2 regions of the Streptomyces sp. AM25 genome follow, and region 2 is predicted to be linked to the other one. Evidence: riboswitches for the same ligand, from Rfam matches in the RefSeq annotation. Region 2 holds a riboswitch; the other holds the start of a gene.
The links. Region 2 has a riboswitch for cyclic di-AMP ahead of ACLHRZ_RS39635 (C40 family peptidase). Riboswitches for the same ligand answer to the same signal wherever they lie in the genome.
Positions count from the first base shown of each region.

Region 1: linked by a shared signal. The riboswitch ahead of ACLHRZ_RS16240 (M23 family metallopeptidase) and the one ahead of ACLHRZ_RS39635 (C40 family peptidase) in region 2 are both predicted to bind cyclic di-AMP.

Region 1 covers NZ_JBKIWN010000010.1:241,371-248,316, reverse strand. Annotated here, with positions in the region: gene ACLHRZ_RS16245 (MFS transporter) at 1-1,355, opposite strand, end outside; gene ACLHRZ_RS16240 (M23 family metallopeptidase) at 1,459-2,583, opposite strand; cyclic di-AMP (ydaO/yuaA leader) riboswitch at 2,596-2,765, opposite strand; gene ACLHRZ_RS16235 (PP2C family protein-serine/threonine phosphatase) at 2,916-3,947, opposite strand; gene ACLHRZ_RS16230 (DEAD/DEAH box helicase) at 4,216-5,682, opposite strand; gene ACLHRZ_RS16225 (cold-shock protein) at 5,780-5,983, opposite strand; gene ACLHRZ_RS16220 (DUF6227 family protein) at 6,167-6,946, opposite strand, start outside.
Region 2 covers NZ_JBKIWN010000137.1:142-7,087, reverse strand. Annotated here, with positions in the region: gene ACLHRZ_RS39665 (adenosylmethionine--8-amino-7-oxononanoate transaminase) at 1-570, opposite strand, end outside; gene bioB (biotin synthase BioB) at 563-1,717, opposite strand; gene ACLHRZ_RS39655 (8-amino-7-oxononanoate synthase) at 1,866-3,026, shown strand; gene ACLHRZ_RS39650 (DUF397 domain-containing protein) at 3,043-3,246, opposite strand; gene ACLHRZ_RS39645 (helix-turn-helix domain-containing protein) at 3,257-4,138, opposite strand; gene ACLHRZ_RS39640 (ATP-binding protein) at 4,418-4,846, shown strand; gene ACLHRZ_RS39635 (C40 family peptidase) at 4,902-5,375, opposite strand; cyclic di-AMP (ydaO/yuaA leader) riboswitch at 5,379-5,568, opposite strand; gene ACLHRZ_RS39630 (hypothetical protein) at 5,850-6,161, opposite strand; gene ACLHRZ_RS39625 (ATP-dependent Clp protease proteolytic subunit) at 6,167-6,805, opposite strand.

The sequences.
Region 1 (6,946 bases), on a different contig from region 2:
GCCAGGCACATCAGCGTGGCGCCGATGTCGAAGGCCAGGACGGTGTCACCGATGACGCCGCTGCTGGTCAGCTGGGAGAAGAGCAGCGGGCCGCTGATGCCGCCCGCCGCCGTGCCCACCGCGTAGAAGAAAGCGATCGCCATCGCCCGGGTCTCCATCGGGAAGATCTCCGAAACGGTCAGATAGGCGCTGCTCGCGCCCGCGGAGGCGAAGAACAGCACCACCGACCAGCAGGCCGTGAGCGTGGTCGCGTTCAGGCTGCCGGTACTGAAGAGGTACGCCGTGACGAAGAGGAGAACGCCCGCCAGGAGGTAGGTCGAGGAGATCATGATGCGGCGGCCGAGCGTGTCGAAGAGCTTTCCGAGGAAGAGGGGGCCGAGGAAGTTGCCCGCGGCTATGACGGCGAAGTAGTAGCCGGTGTGCGAGGTGGAGACGCCGAAGAACTTGGTCAGGATCGCCCCGAAGCCGAAGGTGATGGCGTTGTAGAGGAAGGCCTGGCCGACGAAGAGCGCGAGCCCGAGAATCGCCCGCCTCGTGTAGTCCTTGAACAGGGTGCGGGCGATGACGCGGAAGCCGATGCTCCCGCGCTGGCGAATGGTGATCCTGCCAGTGGCGGGGGGCAGTGGCGCGCCCTTCTCGGCCGCGATGCGCGCCTCGATCGCGTCGACCAGTTCCTCGGCCTCCTCTCCCCGGCCGTGGATGAACAGCCAGCGCGGACTTTCCGGGACCTGGCGCCGTACGAGCAGGATGACCAGCCCCAGGACGACGCCCATCCCGAAGGTCAGCCGCCAGCCCACGCCACGGGCGAAGATCGCTGTGTCGAGCATCAGAATCGACAGCAGCGAGCCGCCTATTGCACCGAGCCAGAAACTGCCGTTGATGATGAGGTCGACGCGGCCGCGATAGGCGGCCGGGATCAGTTCGTCGATGGCGGAGTTGATGGCCGCGTACTCGCCTCCGATGCCGAAGCCCGTGAGGAAGCGGAAGACGAAGAACCACCAGGAGCTGAACGAGGCCGCGGTCAGTGCCGTCGCGGTCAGATAGACCGCGAGCGTCACCATGAAGAGTTTCTTCCGCCCGAATTTATCGGTCAGACGTCCGAAGAAGAGCGCCCCCGAACACGCCCCCGCCACATAGAGCGCGGCCGCCATGCCGGTGACCCCGCCGGAGCTGATCGGCAGGCCGCTGCCCTTTTCGGAGAGCCGGCCGGCGATGTTCCCGACGACCGTCACTTCCAGGCCGTCCAGGATCCAGACCGTTCCGAGTCCGATGACAACCGTCCAGTGCCAGCGCGACCAGGGCAGTCGGTCGAGTCGCGCGGGCACGGACGTGGAGATGGTCCTCGCGGTCGTCACACCATCTGAGTGCCCTATTTGAAGCAGAACATTCTCGGGCAAATGTGCGCACGAGTGGACGTACGAATGTGCGAACCGATCAGGGCACGGCCACGGCCGACGGCTACGGCCGGAGGCCCTTGTTCCGCAGCCACGGCAGCGGATCCACCGGCCCGCCGCCGTCCGGCCGCACCTCCAGATGCAGGTGCGGACCCGTGACGTTCCCGGTCGCCCCGACCCGTCCGATGACGTCGCCCGCCGCCACCTTGCCGGACGTGACCACCATCGACGACAGGTGACAGAACCACAGCTCCGTGCCGTCGTCCAGGGTCAGGACGATGCGGTAGCCGTACGCGCCCGACCAGCCCGCCGAGGTGATCGTGCCGCCGGCGACCGCCTTGACGGGCGTGCCCGTCGGGGCGGCGAAATCCTCGCCGGTGTGGTTCGCGGACCACATGTTCCCCGACTGCCCGAAACCCGCGGTGAGGGTGTACGAGCCGACGGGGAGCACGTACGAGCCGTGCTCGCTGGGCGAGGGGGCCGAAGGCTTCTGCGGTGTTTCGGAGGCGGATCCGTCCCCGGTCTTGTCCCCGGTCTTGTCCCCGCTCTTGTCCCCGGCCCCGTCCTCAGTCTTGTTCTCGGCCTTGTCCTCGGCCTTGTCCTCGGCTTGCGGAGTCTCCTGCTCTTTCTCCGCTTCGGCCTTCGCCTCCGCCGTCCGTTCCGCAGCGGCCTTGCGGTGTGCGTCCTCCGCGGCCTTCGTCTCGCTCTGGCGGGCGGCCTCCTCGGCGGAATCCTGCTGGTTCTCGGCCTGCTGGAGGATACGGGCGCGCAACGCCTCCCCGGCGTCCGCGGCGTTCTGCGCCAATGCGGAAGCGGATTCGGTCTTCGGGGCGGCGGTGGCCGGGGATTCCTCTTCGACCACTCCGAGCAGTTTTCCGGCCATCTCCGGCAGTTCCTTCAGATCCGGTACGTCCGGCACGGATATCGGCGCCGCCGGACGGTCCTGGGCACTCGCCATACCGCCCGCGCCGACCGCGGCGATGACACCCACGCCGAGAACGGCGCCGCTGCGGGCCATCGAGCCGCCGCGCTGTTTGGCGACCCGGTGCCGGCCGCGCACGGCCGATCCGGGCACCTCGCCGGGGTTCCATTCCTCGTCGGCGGGGAGGGGCTGCGCACGCTCGTACGAAACGTACGGCTCATGCTGTTCGTGCGAACTTCCGTCCGGGAACAGGCCGTTGGACGCCACCGGGGCGCACTCCTTTCCTTCCTGCTCGCCTACCGGGTTAGCTGACGGGTTCGGAGGAGGAAGGTCCCCTACGGGCCGGCTGCTGCCGGTCCGATTCACCCCAAGGGTTGTGGTTCCCCGGTTCCCTGAAGTTGCTGGTCGCGCAGGTGTAGCCAGACGTGCGGGATTCGGCGAAGGCGCACGGTGCCGCCTCTTGCGGCGGTTTGACGACCGCGCTGCGTTATCGAACGTTAATAGACGCGGCAGCCGATTTCCAAGCCGAAAGCGTGAATTCACGGGGCTCTTGGGCAGGTTTTGCCATGTGGTGGGCGTGCCGCTCAGATCAAGATCGATTACGCACGGTGCGGATGTCCGCGGCGGATCGCCAGCAGGGCCATGTCGTCCGCAGTCTCGCCGCCCGTGTGGCACGCAACGTCCTCGGTCAGGGCCTCCAGGAGGGCGTCCGGGCTGCGGAACTGGCGGCCGCTCAGGCGCCGCTCGGCGTCGTAGAAGGTGCCGTCCGCGTCGCGCGCCTCCGTCACGCCGTCCGTGAAGAGCAGGAGCGTCGTCCCCGGCAGGAACTCCCACTCCTGGACGTGGTCCGGCCACGCGCCGACGTCCCCCAGGCCGAGGGGCAGCGCCGCCGGGCCGCGGTGCGCCTCGGTGACGCGGCCCGCGGAGTGGAGCAGCAGCGGGGGCGGGTGGCCGCGGTTGACCAGGCGGAGGGACGAGGCGCCGGGCGGCACTTCGGCCAGGACGGCGGTCGTGAAGCCCTCGCTCTGATCGAGGTTGGCGCGCCGTGCGCCCTCCCTCTGCAACGCGTGCTCCAGACGCGCCGCGAGCCCCTCGAGCGTGCGCTCCTGCTCGGCCGCCTCGCGGAACGCGCCGACGAGGACGGCCACGGCCTCCACCGCACCGAGGCCCTTGCCGCGGACATCGCCGACGATCACGCGGACGCCGTGCGGGGTGTCCTGCACCGCGTAGAGGTCGCCGCCGATCCGGGCGTCGGCCTGCGCGGCCACGTAGCGCGCGGCGACCCGCAGGCCGCCGATGCGGGCCGGGGGCGCGGGGAGGACGGCGCGCTGGGCCGCCTCCGCGATGCCGCGCGCGGACGCGAGGCGGCGGTCGCTGCGGCGGACGACGTAGTTGATGCCGAGGGCGAGGGCACAGACCGTCACGACGGTGAAGACCTCGGTGATCCGCTCGCCGACGCCGATGGTGGTGCGGACCACGGCCAGGCCGAGGGTGGCGGCGATCGCCACGGCCGCCGTGACGAGCGTGAGGCGGCGGGAGAGGAGGGCGGCCGCGACGAGCGGGGCCGCGGCGAAGAAGGGGGCGGAGGTGTAGTTGGGGGGCGTGAGGTAGTCGAAGACGAGGCCGCCCACGATGAGGATGGCGGGTGAGACTGCCGCCAGGCGGCTGGTTCCGCCGCGTGAGGCGGTTGCCGGGGGTGCCGGTGGCGTGCCTCGGGTCACCTGCCCCAGCCTTGTGCCGGGCACGGGGGTTGGCGAGCGGGGGTGCGCCGAGTGGGGGCCGGGTCCGCTGCGCGGGGCCGCTGTGAACGGGCCGAGGCCGGTTCGGCCGGGCTGCGCCGCGGTGGCTGCTCGCCGGTGCGGTGGGTGAGGGGCCGGTGCCGGCCCCTCACCCCGAACCTCAGGCCGTCGGCCGCCGGCGGCTCTGGCCGCTGCCACCGTTGTTGTTGCGGCGGGGGCGGCGGCGGGGCCGCGACGTGGTCGCGGGCGTCGACTTCTGCGCCGGCGTCGGCGCCGGGGGTGCGATCACCACCGGGACGCCGCTCGGCTCCCGTGCGCCCGTGATGCGGGCCAGCTCCGGGGCCTCGGCGTGGACCCGGGCCACGTTCGGCGTGATCTTCGCCGTCGACATCATCCGCGTCATCTCGCGCCGCTGCTCCGGCAGCACGAGCGTCACCACCGTCCCCGACTCGCCCGCGCGGGCGGTCCGGCCGCCGCGGTGGAGGTAGTCCTTGTGGTCGACCGGCGGATCGATGTTGACGACGAGGTCCAGGCCGTCGATGTGGATGCCGCGCGCCGCGACGTTCGTCGCGATCAGGGCCGTCACCTGCTCCGTACGGAACTGCTCCAGCACCCGGTTCCGCTGCGGCTGGCTCTTGCCGCCGTGCAGGGCCGCGGCCCGGACGCCCTGCGACAGCAGTCGCTTGACCAGGCGGTCCGCGCCGCGCTTGGTGTCCACGAACATGATCACGCGGCCCTCGCGCGCCGCGATCCGGGTAACCGTGTCCCGCTTGCCGTCCACGTCCGCGACGTGCAGCAGGTGGTGGTCCATCGTGACGACCGCGCCCACGGACGCGTCCACGGAGTGCGTCACCGGGTCCGTCAGGAAGCGGCGCACGAGGCGGTCGACGTTGCGGTCGAGGGTCGCGGAGAACAGCATCCGCTGCCCGTTCTGGTCGACCTGGTCCAGCAGCCGCGTGACCTGCGGCAGGAAGCCCATGTCGGCCATCTGGTCGGCCTCGTCCAGGACCGTGATGGTCACGTCGCCGAGCACGCAGTCGCCGCGCTGGATGAGGTCCGCGAGCCGGCCCGGCGTCGCGACCAGCACCTCTGCGCCGCGCGCGAGGGCCTGGGCCTGGCGCCCGATGGACAGACCGCCGACGACCGTGGTCATCCGCAGGTTGACGGCGGTCGCGTACGGGGCGAGCGAGTCGGTGACCTGCTGCGCGAGCTCGCGGGTGGGGACGAGGACGAGCGCCAGCGGCCGCCCGGGCCGGGCGCGCCGGCCGGAGACCGCGGTACGGGCGAGCAGCGCCAGGCCGAAGGCGAGGGTCTTGCCGGAGCCGGTGCGGCCACGGCCGAGGACGTCACGGCCGCTCAGCGAGTTGGGGAGAGTCGCCGCCTGGATGGGGAACGGCTCGGTGACGCCCTGTCGGCCGAGCGTCTTGAGCAGCGCTTCCGGCATGTCCAGCGCGGCGAAGGAGTCGACCGGCGGCAGTGCGGGCGTCGTGCTCACCGGGGTCTCGAACTCGCCCTGGGGCGGCGCGGCCGGTCGGCGGCGCGCCGGGCGGTCACTGCCGGAGCCACCGGAGCGGGAGGCGGGGCGGGCGGTGCGCGGCGGACGGGACGGACGGGCAGAGCGAGTCATTCGGGAACCTTCCCTGAAAGCCTGAAGGTGGAGGCGCCAAAAGGGCCCGCACCCAGTGGTGCGGGCCCTTCCGCGTCAAACGTGACGCAGCGGAACGTCAGATGGTGACGATGTTCTCCGCCTGCAGGCCCTTCTGGCCCTGCGCGACGTCGAAGGACACCTTCTGGCCCTCGAGCAGCTCACGGAAGCCGGAGGAGGCGATGTTCGAGTAGTGGGCGAAGACGTCGGGGCCGCCGCCGTCCTGCTCGATGAAGCCGAAGCCCTTTTCCGAGTTGAACCACTTCACGGTGCCAGTAGCCATGTCTATCTCCTTTGAGGGGTGGGCCCCAGACCGGAACAGACCGGCTAAAAACAAAAATGCGCCATCGGCTACAGAACCGAGGCGCACACGAGTTCATGGGTACCACAATTGCAACTAGAACGATCGTAACACAGCAGCGCGGGGCGGCGAAACCCCTGCCCCACGCTGCCGTCCCGGCTCCCCCTATAACTCGACGCCCTGCGCACGGGCGTGCCGGTCCGCGGCCACCTCGGCATCGGCCTCGTCGAGATACACCTCACAGACCAGCCGCCCGTCGGCGGTCATGTTGTGCTCCAGCTCCCACAGGCTGACCTCGCCCCCGCCCTCCAGCAGGAACGCGTGCTCGTAGAAGCGGCACCAGGGGGCGTCGCGCCCCGCGCCGCGCCGCCGCGGCTTGGTGATCAGCGCGATGTGATGGCCGAGCGCCCCCTGGAGCAGCTCGCGCACCACCTCGCCGGGGCCGTCCGCGTTCTCCGCGCGGCGCAACAGACGGCGGGCGTGGTCGGGCGAGGCCTCGGAGACGTACTCCTTGCGCGGCCGCGTCGGGCCCATCGCCAGCAGGAGCTCCTCCGCCAGCCAGGCCGGCAGCTCCTCGTCCTCGCTGCCCGGGCCGATGCCGCCGCCGATGCGCTCGTGCACCCGGCACTCGGCGCGGTCCAGCGCGTCCTCGCGCGCGTACAGCTCGTAGAGGAAGTGCTCCTGCGGGCCGGTGTCGTGCTCCAGCTCGTACAGCAGCAGGCTGCTGCCGTCCGCGAGCAGGAAGATGTGGCGGTAGGTGTTGCAACGCAGCGGGCGGCGCTCGTCGTTGCGCTGGCGGTAGGAGCGCAGTTCCGCCTGGTGCATCAGGGCGGTGCGCAGCCGCTCCAGCACCGGCTCGCCGATCTCGAAGCCGTTCTGGGCCCGCCGCAGCAGCTCCGCGACCTGCTGGGCGGGCGTCCGCTCGCCCGCCTCCGCACCGACGGG
Region 2 (6,946 bases):
GGCCGGCGGCGCGTCCGCGAACACCTGCCGCGGCAGCGCCCCCGACCACAGCTCGTGCATCCCGCCGTCCGGGTCGCACACGGCCATCGGCTGCCAGGTGTCCCCGTGGTACCCGCCGCGCCAGGTCATCAGGCGGCGCTTGGCGGGCCGCCCGACGGAACGCCAGTACTGCAGGCACATCTTGACGGCGACCTCGACCGCCACCGAGCCGGAGTCGGAGAGGAAGACGTGCTCGAGCCCTTCCGGCGCGATCTCCACCAGCCGGGCGGCCAGCCGCACGGCGGGCTCGTGGGTGAGCCCGCCGAACATCACATGACTCATCCGCCCCAACTGTGCCTGGACGGCCTCGTTGAGCGCCGGGTGGTTGTAGCCGTGCACGGCGGCCCACCACGACGACATCCCGTCCACCAGCTCGTCCGCACCGTGCACCGGCTGCGCCAGCCGCAGCCGCACGCCGGACGCCGACTCCACGATCAGCGGCTCCTGGCGGCCCGGCATCGGGCCGTAGGGGTGCCAGACGTGCTGCCGGTCGAGGGCGAGCAGCTGCTCGGGAGCGAGGGGCTCAGGCATTGGGCGGCAGGTCCGTTCCCGCGCCCCGGCGGCGCACGGCGACCAGGTCGGTGCGGGCCTCGTCGGGCTCGGCCTGCGCCGCCGGATCCGTGCCGCCGTCGCCGCACGGGCCGCAGCTCCCGCCGCCGCAGCCCGCGGCGTCGGAGCGGTGGGCGGGCAGCGTGGTGGTGTCCATGTCCTCCACCTCGAAGCCCGCGTCCGCGATCATCGCCAGGTCGGCCCTGCCCTCCTGGCCCTCGCTGGTCAGGTAGTCGCCGAGGAAGATCGAGTTGGCCAGGTGCAGGGCCAGCGGCTGCAGCGAGCGCAGGTGGATCTCCCGGCCGCCCGCCAGGCGCACCTCGGCGTCCGGGTGGACGAACCGCACCATCGCCAGGATGCGCAGCGCGCGCTGCGGGGTGAGGTTCCACTCCTTGGCCAGCGGCGTCCCCTCGAAGGGGATGAGGAAGTTGACCGGCACGGAGTCGACGTTCAGCTCGCGCAGCGAGAAGACCACGTCGACGAGGTCCTCGTCGGTCTCGCCCATGCCGGAGATCAGCCCGGAGCAGGCGGACATGCCCGCCTCCTGCGTCTTGCGCACGGTGTCCACGCGGTCGGCGTAGGTGTGCGTGGTGGTGATCTCGGCGTACGTGGCCTCGGAGGTGTTGAGGTTGTTGCTGTAGGCGTACACGCCCGCGTCGCGCAGCCGCTCCGCCTGGCCCTCGGAGAGCAGGCCGAGGCAGGCGCACACCTCGACGCCCTCGTTCTGCTCCTTGATCGCCTCGATGGTCTTCGAGACCCGGTCGATGTCCCGGTCCGTCGGCCCGCGGCCGCTGGCGACCAGGCACACCCGCTTGGCGCCGCCGGCCACCCCCGCGGCCGCCGCCTTCGAGGCGTCCTCGGGCTTCAGCCAGGTGTACTTGAGGATCCCGGTCTCGGAGCCGAGCCGCTGGGAGCAGTACGAGCAGTCCTCGGGGCAGAGCCCGGACTTGAGGTTGACGAGGTAGTTGAGCTTCACCCGCCGCCCGAACCACTTGCGGCGCACCCTGCCCGCCGCCGCCACCACATCGAGCAGTTCGTCGTCGGAGGTCGCCAGCACGGCGAGGGCCTCTTCGCGGGTCGGCAGCTCGCGCCGCAACCCCTTCTCCACCAGCGTGTTCAGCAGGTCCATGGCGAAGATCCTTGCTCACGCCACCCGTTCCGGCCAAGGAGAGATCGCACAAGACGGGCGGATTCACGTGTGTGTATCACCACATCCCGCGACAGGCCCCCCGGCGGCTACCTTGCGGTGCAAACCCACTTCGGCACCGAGGACGCACATGCAGCGAGCAGACCGGGACCCGTTCCACTGGATCGACGCCCAGCACGAGCGGCTGCGGGCCGCGGGGCTGGTGCGGACCCTGCGGCCCCGGCAGCCGGGTGCGTCCCTCACCGACCTCGCGGGCAACGACTACCTGGGCCTGTCCCGGCACCCCGAGGTCACCGGGGCGGCGGCGGAGGCGGCCCGGGTGTGGGGCGCGGGGGCCACCGGCTCCCGGCTGGTGACCGGCAGCACCGGGCTGCACGCGCGGCTGGAGGAGGAACTGGCGGAGTTCTGCGGCTTCGAGGCGGCGCTGGTCTTCTCCTCGGGCTACGCCGCGAACCTGGCCGCCGTCACCGCGCTGTCCGGGCCGGTCGGCAGCGGCACGCTGCTGGTCTCGGACGAGGGCAACCACGCCTCGCTCATCGACGGCTGCCGGCTGGCGCGCGCGGAGAAGGCGGTCGTCCCGCACGCGGACCCCGAGGCGGTCCGCAAGACCCTCGCCGCGCACGACGGCCGGGCCCTCGCCGTCACGGACTCCGTCTTCTCGGTGGACGGGGACGCGGCCCCGCTGCCCGCCCTCGCCGGGGCGTGCCGGGAGGCCGGCGCCGCCCTGCTCGTCGACGACGCGCACGGGTTCGGCGTCCTGGGCGAGGGCGGCCGGGGCGCGGTGCACGCGGCGGGGCTCGCGGGCGCGCCGGACGTCGTCACCACGGTCACCCTGTCGAAGTCGCTGGGCAGCCAGGGCGGTGCCGTGCTCGGCCCGGCCCGGGTCATCGCCCACCTCGTCAGCACCGCGCGCACCTTCATCTTCGACACCGGCCTCGCCCCCGCGGCGGCCGGCGCCGCGCTGGCCGCCCTCGGGGTGCTGCGCCGGGAGCCGGAACGCGCGCACCGGGTACGGGCCGTGGCCCGGGAGCTCCACAGCAGGGTGACGGAGGCCGGGCTCAGGGCGGTGCGGCCGGACGCGGCGGTGGTCTCGGTGCAGACCCCGTCGCCGGAGGCGGCCGTGCAATGGGCGGCGGACTGCCGGGAGGCCGGGCTCGTGGTCGGGTGCTTCCGGCCGCCGTCCGTGCCCGACGGCGTCTCGCGGCTGCGGCTGACCGCCCGGGCGGACCTGTCGGAGGCGGAGGTCGCCCGGGCGGCCGGAACGGTCGTGGGGACCGCTCCAGTGGTCTGAACCCCCTTGGCAGTGGTCAGAGTTCGAGGAGGCCCCCGCCGTTCGTGCCCCGGACGAAGGAGGTCCAGGCGGCGGGGGTGAACAGCAGGGCCGGGGCCGTCGTCCGCTGCGCATCGCGCACGGCGAGGAGACCCGGGCCGACCGTGGCCGTTTCGACGCAGTTGTTCATTCCGGTGCTGTAGCTGCTGCGGTGCCAGTCCGAAGGGTCCGAGGGGCACATGATGAACTCCTTACCCACCACCGACGCCGATCCCGGCGATCCCGGCGATGAAATCCAACGAGTTCTCGTGCGAGAGGGCGTGCGCCCGGAGTGTGGTGAAGGCGGAGCCGTACGCCCGGAGGTCTTCTTTCCGCTCCAGATAGAGGCTACTCGTCAAGTGGTCCAGAACAACCACGTCCAGATCGGCAATGCGCGGGAATGAGAAGATAACGAAAGGCCCGGTGATGCCGATATGGTTGGCCCGGGAGAACGGCAGCACATGCAGCCGCACATGCGGAAGCGAACCCGTGCGCAGCAACTGCCGCAACTGCTCCGCCATGACCTCCGGTCCGCCCACCTCGTGCCGCAGCACCGCCTCGTCGAGCACCGCGCACAACTCCAGCGGCTTCTCCCCGCGCAGCACCGACTGCCGCGCCAGCCGCACCTGTACCAGCTCCGCCACCCGCTGCTCCGGGGGATCGCCGAGCGCCGCCCGGGTCACGGCCCGTGCGTAGGCAGCGGTCTGCAACAGCCCCGGCACCACCGTCGTCTCCAGGGTGCGCGCCCCCGACGCCTCCGACTCCAGGCTGATGAAGTCGAGATAGGCGGCCGGCAGCCGGTCGCGGTAGGCGTACCACCAGCCGCGCCGGGCCCCTGCCGCATCCGCCGACCCCGCACCGCACAGCGCCCCCAGCAGCGCCCGCAGCTCGGGGTCCGAGACGCGGTACGCATCCAGCAGCCGGGCCACGTCCGACGGCTTCACGCCACTGCTGCCCGTCTCGATCCGGCTCACCTTCGACTGGTGCCAGCCGACCGCTCCCGCGGCCTCCCGGCTGGTCATCCCCGTCAGTTCGCGCTGGCGTCGCAGCTCGGCACCGAGCTTGCGGCGGCGCACCGCGGGTCCGTATCGCAATTCAGCCATCCCTCCCCGCGCCCGGCCGTGGTGAGACCTTCACGCCACGGTCACTGCGCTCTTCCTTCACATGCCGGAGTCACGGGACCAGTGTGGTTCCAAATCCGGTCTCTCGTAGCAGAGTTCACCGCTTCGAGCGACAGATATATGCATATCCCGGTGGATCGCTCCCATCCCGACGGTTATCAGTGGCAGGCTGTCACGGAGAGCCGCCGGTTCCGTTCCCGACTTCCTGCACAATGCGGTCGGAGCCCGTCCCGGCGGGAAAGGGACAGCGCCATGGCAGACCACCAGGAAGCAACCGTCACTCTGCCGAGCGCCCCCGCCTCGGTCTCCACGGCCCGCCACTATGTCGCGGACGTGCTCGCGGAATGGGGGCTCCCGGACGGCTCCGACGCCGCCTACGCGGTGCGGCTGATCGTCTCCGAACTCGTCACCAACGCCGTGCAGCACACCCGGGGCCAGTCGCCCACCTTCACCGTGGACGTCCGGCTGGAGCGGGAGGAGGAGCTGAGCATCGGCGTCACGGACAGCCACCCGCGCCACCCGCGGCGGCTGCCCGCCGCCGTTCAGCAGGACAACGGCCGGGGCATGGCCATCGTCCGCGCCCTCACCGCCGAGCGCGGCGGCCGGTTCGCCGTCACCCCCACCTCCGACGGGGGAAAGACCGTGTGGATCCGCCTGCCGTGGACCGCGTCCGCCGCCTGAGCCGGGTGATCCGGAGTCCGGGGGCGCGCCCGCGGTGCGCGCCCCCGGAGTGCGGTCAGTCGTCGACCCGGCCGTACCAGACGTTCTTGGTCCAGATGTGTTCGAGGCGGACCACCGAGCCGGTGTGCGGGGCATGCAGGATCCTGCCGCCCCCGACGTAGATGCCCACGTGGTAGACGTAGCCGCCGTGGTGGAAGAAGACCAGGTCACCGGGTTCACGGACCGAAGCGGGAATGTGCTCCGTGCGGTTGTACTGGTCCTCGGCGGTGCGCGGCAGCTGTTTGCCGGCGTGTTTGAAGGAGTAGAGGGTCAGCCCCGAGCAGTCGAAGCGGTACGGTCCCGTCGCGCCCCACTGGTAGGGGGCGCCGGCTTTGGACTCCGCGATCTGCAGGGCCCGGTCGGAGGTGGTCGAGGCGTTGGCCTTGTCGACACCGCCGGGCAGGAACATCGTGGCCCCGACTGCAGCGAGGGTCAGGGCCGATGCGGTTTTGCCCCTCGACAGCCTTGAAGGACGTTTGTGCGCGCCCATGCCATACCCTTCGTCAGCCGCCTGTGAAGGATGACCTGTCGGGTTCGGGCAGGCGAAGAATGCCCGGCCGCCTGAGCGGCTTCACCCCAAGGGACGGTCCCGCCGTCCCGTCGTGCCCGGGTCCTCCATCCCTGCCGGTGCACTCGTGTCGACCGGTCGCCCGGGCGGCGGCAGGGTTCGGCGTCCGCCCGGACCGCCCCGCCGTGGTGGCGGGGTCTTGTCGTCGGAGGGATCTTGGCGCAGTGGTGACGGCCACGCCGAGCGGAAACCGTGCTATGTGAGCCTCGTCACCTCTGGGCAATTCCGGTGGACGCGGGGCGGTTTGACCATGGCGGAAATTCCGTGCTGAGTCCGTCACCTGCAGTGCGGTGGCGCCCGCGAGCGCGACGTGCGCGCGGTGATCGGAATGATCACCGCCGCCCGTCTACGGTTCCCTACGCCGTCGGCGGGAAATGGGGTCCTGAAGGTTTTCGCTCATCCGCTCGCCCCCGCGGGCGGCAACATCACTTTCTGTGCCCGACGTTCACCGTCCAGGACCCGCAACGCCTGTGCCAGCGTGCCCGAATGCACCTCACGTTCGCCCCGCTCGTACATCAGGGCGAGGGCGTCCCGCAGTCCGGTGGCCGCGACCACGAGCGTCTGCGCGGCTCGTAGCCCGCCGTACGTGTGGCGCGTGCGCGATGGATTGATCCGGCCGAGGAGATCCAGTACTTCCAGATAACGGTCCACGACGTCGCCCTCGGCCCGGGTGAGCGCGGGCAGCGGCGGCAGCTCCGGCGGCCACATCCGCCTCACCTGTCCCAGGCCCGCGCGGACTGCCGGTCGCGGTTCTCGACGACGTGGTCGACCAGGCCGTAGCCGACGGCGCCCGCGGCGTCGAAGACGGTCGTGCGGTCGGTGTCCCGCCGGATCCGCTCCTCGCTCTGCCCGGTGTGCAGCGCCAGCATCGCCACCATGATGTCACGGTGGCGCTGCAACTCCTCGGCATGCAGGGTCAGATCGGAGGGCTGTCCCTCGACGGGCTCGGGGAGGCCGGGCTCGTGGACGACGAACCGCGCGTGCGGCAGCGCCAGCCGCAGCCCCGGGGTGCCGGCCGCGCACAGCACGGCCGCGGCGGCCCCGGCCTGGCCGAGGCAGACGGTCTCGATGTCGCAGCCGATGAAGCGCATGGTGTCGTAGACGGCGCACATGGCGGGGAAGGAGCCGCCGGGCGAGTTGACGTACAGGGAGATGCTGCGCTCGGGCGCCGCGTGTTCGAGGTGCGTGAGCTGTGCGATGACGTCGTTGGCCGCCGTGTCGTCGATCGGCGTGCCGAGCATGATGATCCGCTCGGAGAGCAGCTTGGAATAGGGGTCGAGCGTCCGCGTGCCGTCGCTCGTCCGCTCCGTGAACTCCGGCAGGACATAGCGGGCTGTGGCGGGTCGGTGCATGGCAGGTGCCTCCCGTGGGCCGGGCCCGGGCGGGCCCGTGCATCTGTAAAAAATGTACAGGACGTACACCTCGTTAGAATGGGGGCGGATTCTAGTGATCAAGTCGAATGCCCAGGTCAGATGGGCTTTTTTACTCTTTGT